2 linked regions of the Plantactinospora sp. BC1 genome follow. Each later gene encodes a partner of the first gene's protein in a complex. Links are inferred from orthologs where the notes say so. Each region holds a gene or a part of one and is shown in the gene's direction. Other genes may lie near its edges.

Region 1 (3,410 bases):
CAGCTCACCGTCGATCTCGTCGATCCGCTCCCGCAGCCCGAGGATGTGCTGCGCGGCCTCCGGCGCGGTCGTCCCGGTCTCGGGCTCGGCGCCGTTCGCCGGAAGCTCTGCCACCTCTGCCGCCACCTCTGTCGCCATGGGGTCCTCCTTGCCAGCTAGGCCCCCGGTGCCTGGATCCCGACGCGAAAAGCCCCGGGCTCCAGGAGCCCGGGGCTTTTCGTAGGTCATGTTCAGGCGCGACCCACGGCTGCCGGACTCCCGGAGCCGTAGTAAAAGTAAGCCTGCGCCCGACGGATCACGGGTTTGAGTATGCCCAGCCAGCGGTGTCTTGGCAAGCACATCGGCGATGCCCGCGGACCGCCGCCGGAGCGCCCGGCGGGAGCGGTACCCGGGGCGGCGGAGCCGGGTACGGGCCCGGCGCAGGCGTACGTTGTCTGCCCGGCGGCATAGACTCGCGGGGCGATGCATGCTCTCTTCGAACCTCCGCCGCCCTCCGTCCCTCCGGCCCCGGACGCGCCCCGGCACCGGCCGTCCGGCCCCGACCCGCAGGCCCTGCTGGCCGGGCTGAACGGGCCACAGCGGGACGCGGTGACCCACTCCGGGGCGCCGCTGCTGATCGTGGCCGGCGCCGGCTCGGGCAAGACCCGGGTGCTGACCCACCGGATCGCCTACCTGCTCGCTGCCCGGGACGTGCATCCGGGGCAGATCATCGCGATCACCTTCACCAACAAGGCGGCCGGGGAGATGAAGGACCGGGTCGCCGCGCTGGTCGGGCCGAGAGCCCGGTTGATGTGGGTGTCGACGTTCCACTCCGCCTGCGTACGCATCCTGCGGGCCGAGCACGAGCACGCCGGGCTGAAGTCGACGTTCTCGATCTACGACGCCGACGACTCGCGCCGGCTGATGCAGATGGTCACCCGGGAGCTGGACCTCGATCCGAAGCGCTACCCGGCCCGGGGGTTGACCACCCAGGTCTCCAACCTGAAGAACGAGCTGGTCGACCCGGAGACGTTCGCCGCCCGGGCGAAGGGGCCGAACGAGCGGGCGCTGGCCGAGGCGTACACCCTCTACCAGCGGCGGCTGACCGAGGCGCACGCACTCGACTTCGACGATCTGATCATGACGACGGTGCACCTGCTCCAGTCGCACCCGCACGTCGCCGAGAGCTACCGTCGCCGGTTCCGGCACGTACTCGTCGACGAATACCAGGACACCAACCACGCGCAGTACACCCTGGTCAAGGAGCTGGTCGGCGGTACGCCCGGGGTCGAGCCGGCCGAGCTCTGCGTGGTCGGCGACGCCGACCAGTCGATCTACGCGTTCCGGGGCGCGACGATCCGGAACATTCTGGAGTTCGAACGGGACTTCACCGACGCCCGGACGATCCTGCTGGAGCAGAACTACCGCTCCACCCAGACGATCCTGAACGCCGCCAACGCGGTGATCGAGCGGAACAGCTCGCGCAAGCCGAAGCGGCTCTGGAGCGAGGAGGGCGCGGGGGAGCAGATCGTCGGCTACGTCGCCGACACCGAGCATGCCGAGGCGGACTGGGTGGGCCGGGAGATCGACCGGCTCTGCGACTCCGACGCGGCCCGCCCGGGCGACGTGGCGGTCTTCTACCGCACCAACGCGCAGTCCCGGGTCTTCGAAGAGGTCTTCATCCGGGTCGGGTTGCCCTACAAGGTGGTCGGCGGGGTCCGGTTCTACGAGCGCAAGGAGGTCCGGGACGCCCTGGCCTACCTCCGCGCCGTGGTCAACGACGACGACACGGTGAGCATCCGGCGGGTCCTGAACACCCCCCGCCGGGGCATCGGCGACCGGGCCGAGGCCTGCGTGGAGGCGCTGGCCACCCGGGACCGGATCTCGTTCGGCGCCGCGCTGCGCCGGGCCGCCGAGGCGCCCGGCATCTCCACCCGGGCGGCCAACTCGATCGCCGAGTTCGTCAGCCTGCTCGACGGGTTGCGGGAGCTGGCCGAGACCGCCCTGCCGGAGGAGGTGCTGGAGGCGGCCCTCACCCGCTCCGGCTACCTCGGCGAGCTGGAGGAGAGCATCGACCCGCAGGACGCCGGCCGGGTGGAGAACCTCCAGGAGCTGGTCAGCGTCGCCCGGGAGTACACCGAACGGGTGGAGGCGCTGGCCGAGGAGGGCGGTCCGGGTGCCACCCTGGCCGGCTTCCTGGAGCAGGTGGCGCTGGTCGCCGACGCCGACCAGGTGCCGTCGGACGACCCCGACCACCAGGGCGTGGTCACCCTGATGACCCTGCACACCGCCAAGGGGCTGGAGTTCCCGGTGGTCTTCCTGACCGGCCTGGAGGACGGCGTCTTCCCGCACCTGCGGGCGCTCGGCGACAACCGGGAGCTGGAGGAGGAGCGCCGGCTGGCGTACGTCGGGATCACCCGGGCCCGCAAGCGGCTCTACCTCTCCCGGGCGGTGACCCGGTCGGCCTGGGGGCAGCCGTCCTACAACCCGCCGTCCCGGTTCGTCGACGAGCTGCCGGGCGACCTGGTCCGCTGGGAACGCACCGGGGCCGCCTACACCTCGTGGTCGGGGACCGGCGGCGGGGTGGGTGGCCGGTCCGGCTCCGAGGACCGCTCCGGCGCCTACCGGGGCGGCGGCTTCTCCGGGGGTACGCCGAAGGCCGCCCAGCTAGCCTCGCGGCTCGGCATCGACGGCAGTCGGCTCAGTACGGCGAGCGAGTTGAAGCAGCCGCCCAAGGTCGCCGCCGGGGATCGGGTCAACCACCAGCGCTACGGTCTCGGCCGGGTGCTGGCGGTCGAGGGGCACGGTTCGGGTGCCCGGGCGCAGATCGACTTCGGTGACCAGACGCTCTGGCTGGTGCTCCGGCACGCCCCGATCGACAAGCTCTGACCTTCCGCCGGGCGGCCCGAGTTCCCGCTCGACCGCCGACCGGGCTCAGCAGCCCAGGTCGACCCCACGGGCCCGCATCCACGGCGCCGGGTCGACCTGGTTCCAGAGCCCGTTGTGCACCTCGAAGTGCAGGTGCGGCCCGGTGGCGTCGCCGGTGGCACCCTCGTACCCGATCACCTGGCCGGGCTTGACCCGGTCGCCGACGCTCACCACGGTCCGGCTCTGGTGGGCGTAGTGGGTGAGCCAGCCGTTGCCGTGGTCGACGACCACCGAGATGCCGTACCCGGCGAAGGCCCAGCCGGCGTCGACCACCGTGCCGGCTCCGGCGGCCCGGATCGGGGTGTCGGCCGGCATCGCCAGGTCGATGCCGGCGTGCATCGTCCCCCAGCGCATCCCGTAGCAGGAGGTGACGCCGGCGCCCGGCATCGGGTCGACCCAGGCGGCCGCCTTCCGGGCGGTCGGGCTGGCCGCCTTCGCGGAGGCGCTGCTCCGGCTCGGCTTGGGGGTCGGCGGCCGGGTGGTCGCGGTGGTGGCCGGGGTCG
Region 2 (3,230 bases), 2.0 Mb from region 1 along the record:
CCGCGACCCGGGCGACGCGCCGACCTGGGCAAGGTGCCGACCCGGGCGAGGTGCCGCAGAGGCGAAGGAGCCCGCAGCGGTGAAGGGGTCCGCAGCGGTGAAGGGGTCCGCAGCGGTGAAGGGGTCCGCAGCGGTGAAGGGTCCGCAGAGGCGAAGGGGCCCGCAGCGGTGAAGGGGCCCGCAGGGGCGAGGCGCCGCAGAACAACGCAGTGCGGCGGACAGCGGCCGGGGAGGGACGTAAAGGGCGCTCGCGGCGGCCGGTCTGCGCTCTGCGCGACCGCATCGGTGCGCTCGCCGGCCTGAGCCGGGGCTGCAACTCCTGCGCCGGATGCGACGCAGCCGGTGTGGCGGCTGTTGTCGCAGACCCGGTCGGCCGCCGCGAGCGGCCTACCCTAGAACGGTAGCGCGGTGATCTTACACACACAATGACGATATCGAAGCCGATCGTGTACCCACCGTGGCCCGGCGGCTTGTCACACCGTCGGCGTACGGTTGAGGTCATGGCGCTCGACATTCCGCGGCTCGACGGCCGCTTCCAGGTGATCTCCGAGTTCCAGCCCTCGGGTGACCAGCCGACCGCCATCGACGACCTGGAGCGCAGGGTCCGTCGCGGCGACCGGCACAGTGTGCTGCTCGGCGCCACCGGCACCGGCAAGAGCGCGACCGCGGCGTGGCTGATCGAGCGGTTGCAGCGCCCCACCCTGGTGCTGGCGCCGAACAAGACCCTCTGCGCCCAGCTCGCCAAGGAGTTCAGCGAGCTGCTGCCGAACAACGCCGTCGAATACTTCGTCTCCTACTACGACTACTACCAGCCCGAGGCGTACATTCCGCAGACCGACACCTACATCGAGAAGGACTCCTCGATCAACGAGGAGGTCGAGCGGCTTCGGCACGCGACCACGATGTCCCTGCTGACCCGCCGGGACGTGGTGGTGGTCGCCACCGTCTCGGCGATCTACGGTCTGGGCACCCCGCAGGAATACCTGGACCGGTCGGTGCGGATCCGGGTCGGCCAGGAGGTCGAGCGGGACAAGCTGCTCCGCCGGCTGGTCGACGTGCAGTACACCCGCAACGACATGGCCTTCAACCGGGGCACCTTCCGGGTCCGGGGCGACACGCTGGAGATCATCCCGGCGTACGAGGAGCTGGCGCTCCGGATCGAGTTCTTCGGCGACGAGGTGGAGAAGCTCTACTACCTGCACCCGCTGACCGGCGAGGTGGTCCGGGAGGTCGACCATCTGCTGATCTTCCCGGCCACCCACTACACCGCCGGCCCGGAGCGGATGGAGCGGGCGCTCGCCGGCATCGAGGCCGAGTTGGCCGAGCGGCTGGCCGAGCTGGAGCGGCAGGGCAAGCTGCTGGAGGCGCAGCGGCTGCGGATGCGCACCACCTACGACGTGGAGATGATGCGCCAGGTCGGCTTCTGCTCCGGCATCGAGAACTACTCGATGCACATCGACGGCCGGTCGCCGGGGAGCGCACCGCACTGTCTGCTCGACTACTTCCCCGACGACTTCCTGACCGTGGTCGACGAGTCGCACGTCACCATCCCGCAGATCGGTGGCATGTACGAGGGCGACGCCTCCCGGAAGCGGATGCTGATCGACCACGGTTTCCGGCTGCCCAGCGCCGCCGACAACCGGCCGCTGCGCTTCGACGAGTTCCTGGACCGGGTCGGCCAGATGGTCTTCCTCTCCGCCACCCCCGGCCCGTGGGAGCTGGAGCAGGCCCAGGGCGAGGTGGTCGAGCAGGTGATCCGGCCGACCGGCCTGGTCGACCCCGAGGTGGTGGTGAAGCCCACCAAGGGGCAGATCGACGACCTGATGCACGAGATCAAGCTGCGCACCGAGCGGGACGAGCGGGTCCTGGTCACCACGTTGACCAAGAAGATGGCGGAGGATCTCTCCGACTATCTGCTGGAGCACGGCATCCGGGTCCGCTACCTGCACTCGGAGGTCGACACGCTGCGCCGGGTGGAGCTGCTGCGCGAGCTGCGCAAGGGCGACTACGACGTACTGGTCGGGATCAACCTGCTCCGGGAGGGGCTGGACCTGCCCGAGGTGTCGCTGGTGGCGATCCTCGACGCCGACAAGGAGGGCTTCCTGCGCAGCGGCCGGTCGCTGATCCAGACCATCGGCCGGGCCGCCCGAAACGTCTCCGGCCAGGTGCACATGTACGCGGACAAGATGACCCCGTCGATGGCCGAGGCGATCGAGGAGACGAACCGGCGCCGGGCCAAGCAGGTCGCGCACAACGAGGCGAACGGGATCAGCCCGGAACCGCTGCGCAAGAAGATCCACGACATCCTGGACGACATCTACCGGGAGGCCGAGGACACCGAGGGGGCGACCACCCGGGTCGGCGGCGCGGTGCGGCAGATGTCCCGGGGCAAGGCGCCGACGCCGGAGACCCGCAGCCGGGGCCGGGTCGGTGCCGCACCGGCCCGGGAGGGGATGGCCCGGGCCGAGCTGGCCCAGCTCATCCAGGAACTCAACGACCAGATGCTGGCCGCCGCCCGGGAGTTGCAGTTCGAGCTCGCCGCCCGGATTCGCGACGAGGTGGCCGAGCTGAAGAAGGAGCTGCGCGGGATGGACGCGGCCGGGGTCAACTGACCACCGGCCGCGTGGCCGGCGGCGGTCGGCACCGTCAGGCGTACCGGTTGAAGCCGCCCTCGGAGTCGATCACCTGGCCGGTGATCCAGCGGCCGTCCGGCGAGCAGAGCCACTCGACGAGCCGGGCGGCGTCGTCCGGCTGCCCCCACTGGCCGCCGGGGAAGAGGTGACCGCCGGCCGCCATCTCCTCCGGCGAGGCCCAACCGGTGTCGGTCGGCCCCGGGTTGACGCAGTTCACCGTGATGCCGCGGGGCATGAGCAGCGGGCTCAACTGCCGGGCCAGGTTCTCCACCCCGGCCTTGCTGGCCGCGTACGCCAGCTCGTCCGGCATCGGGCCGAGCCGTTGGCCGCTGGAGAAGAGCACCAGCCGGCCCCCGGAGCCGGCGTCGAACGCCGCCGCGAACGCCTCGGCGAGGAGCAGGTTCGCCCGCACGTTGACCACGAGGTGCCGGTCGATCTCGTCCGCGTCGAGCCTGCCGAGCGGGGTGGGCGTCGAATAGGCGTGCGCCGCGACCAGCACGTCGAGCCGGCCGTGGGCGAGTACCGCCGCCTCGACCAGTTCGGCCGGGGCGGTCGGCGAGGTCAGGTCGGCGGCCCGGTACCGGGTCAGGTCGGGGT

The links.
Region 2: the proteins of pcrA (region 1) and uvrB are in contact, whole or in part, in a crystal structure (PDB 7EGT), measured with the Thermus thermophilus proteins. The link is inferred for Plantactinospora sp. BC1 from one-to-one orthologs. Residues at the interface, in WP_096412145.1 of Thermus thermophilus: His654, Arg656, Phe657, Gln666, Asp668, Glu669, Lys680, Arg681, Leu682, Ser683, Lys685, Tyr686, Ala687; in WP_096411307.1 of Thermus thermophilus: Glu23, Leu25, Arg26, Asp27, Gly28, Glu29, Arg30, Phe31, Arg55, Glu326, Asp327, Phe328, Glu379, Ser382, Gln383, His398, Gly400, Arg401.

Annotation. Positions count from the first base shown.
Region 1 is NZ_CP028158.1:7,549,846-7,553,255, forward strand. The notes cover bases 67-3,165. They hold pcrA (DNA helicase PcrA), read left to right. Parts: upstream 67-462; coding sequence 463-2,868; downstream 2,869-3,165. Other genes in these bases: C6361_RS33150 (chorismate mutase), read right to left, coding at 67-138; C6361_RS33160 (M23 family metallopeptidase), read right to left, coding at 2,914-3,165. In the rest of the region: more of C6361_RS33150, read right to left, coding at 1-66; more of C6361_RS33160, read right to left, coding at 3,166-3,410. UniProt on the Escherichia coli protein: A helicase with DNA-dependent ATPase activity. Unwinds DNA duplexes with 3'-5' polarity. Translocates on single-stranded DNA with 3'-5' polarity. Initiates unwinding more efficiently from a nicked substrate than double-stranded DNA.
Region 2 is NZ_CP028158.1:5,559,258-5,562,487, forward strand. Bases 138-3,056 are described here. They hold uvrB (excinuclease ABC subunit UvrB), read left to right. Parts: upstream 138-500; coding sequence 501-2,612; downstream 2,613-3,056. Other genes in these bases: C6361_RS24255 (SDR family oxidoreductase), read right to left, coding at 2,647-3,056. Outside these bases: more of C6361_RS24255, read right to left, coding at 3,057-3,230. UniProt on the Escherichia coli protein: The UvrABC repair system catalyzes the recognition and processing of DNA lesions. A damage recognition complex composed of 2 UvrA and 2 UvrB subunits scans DNA for abnormalities.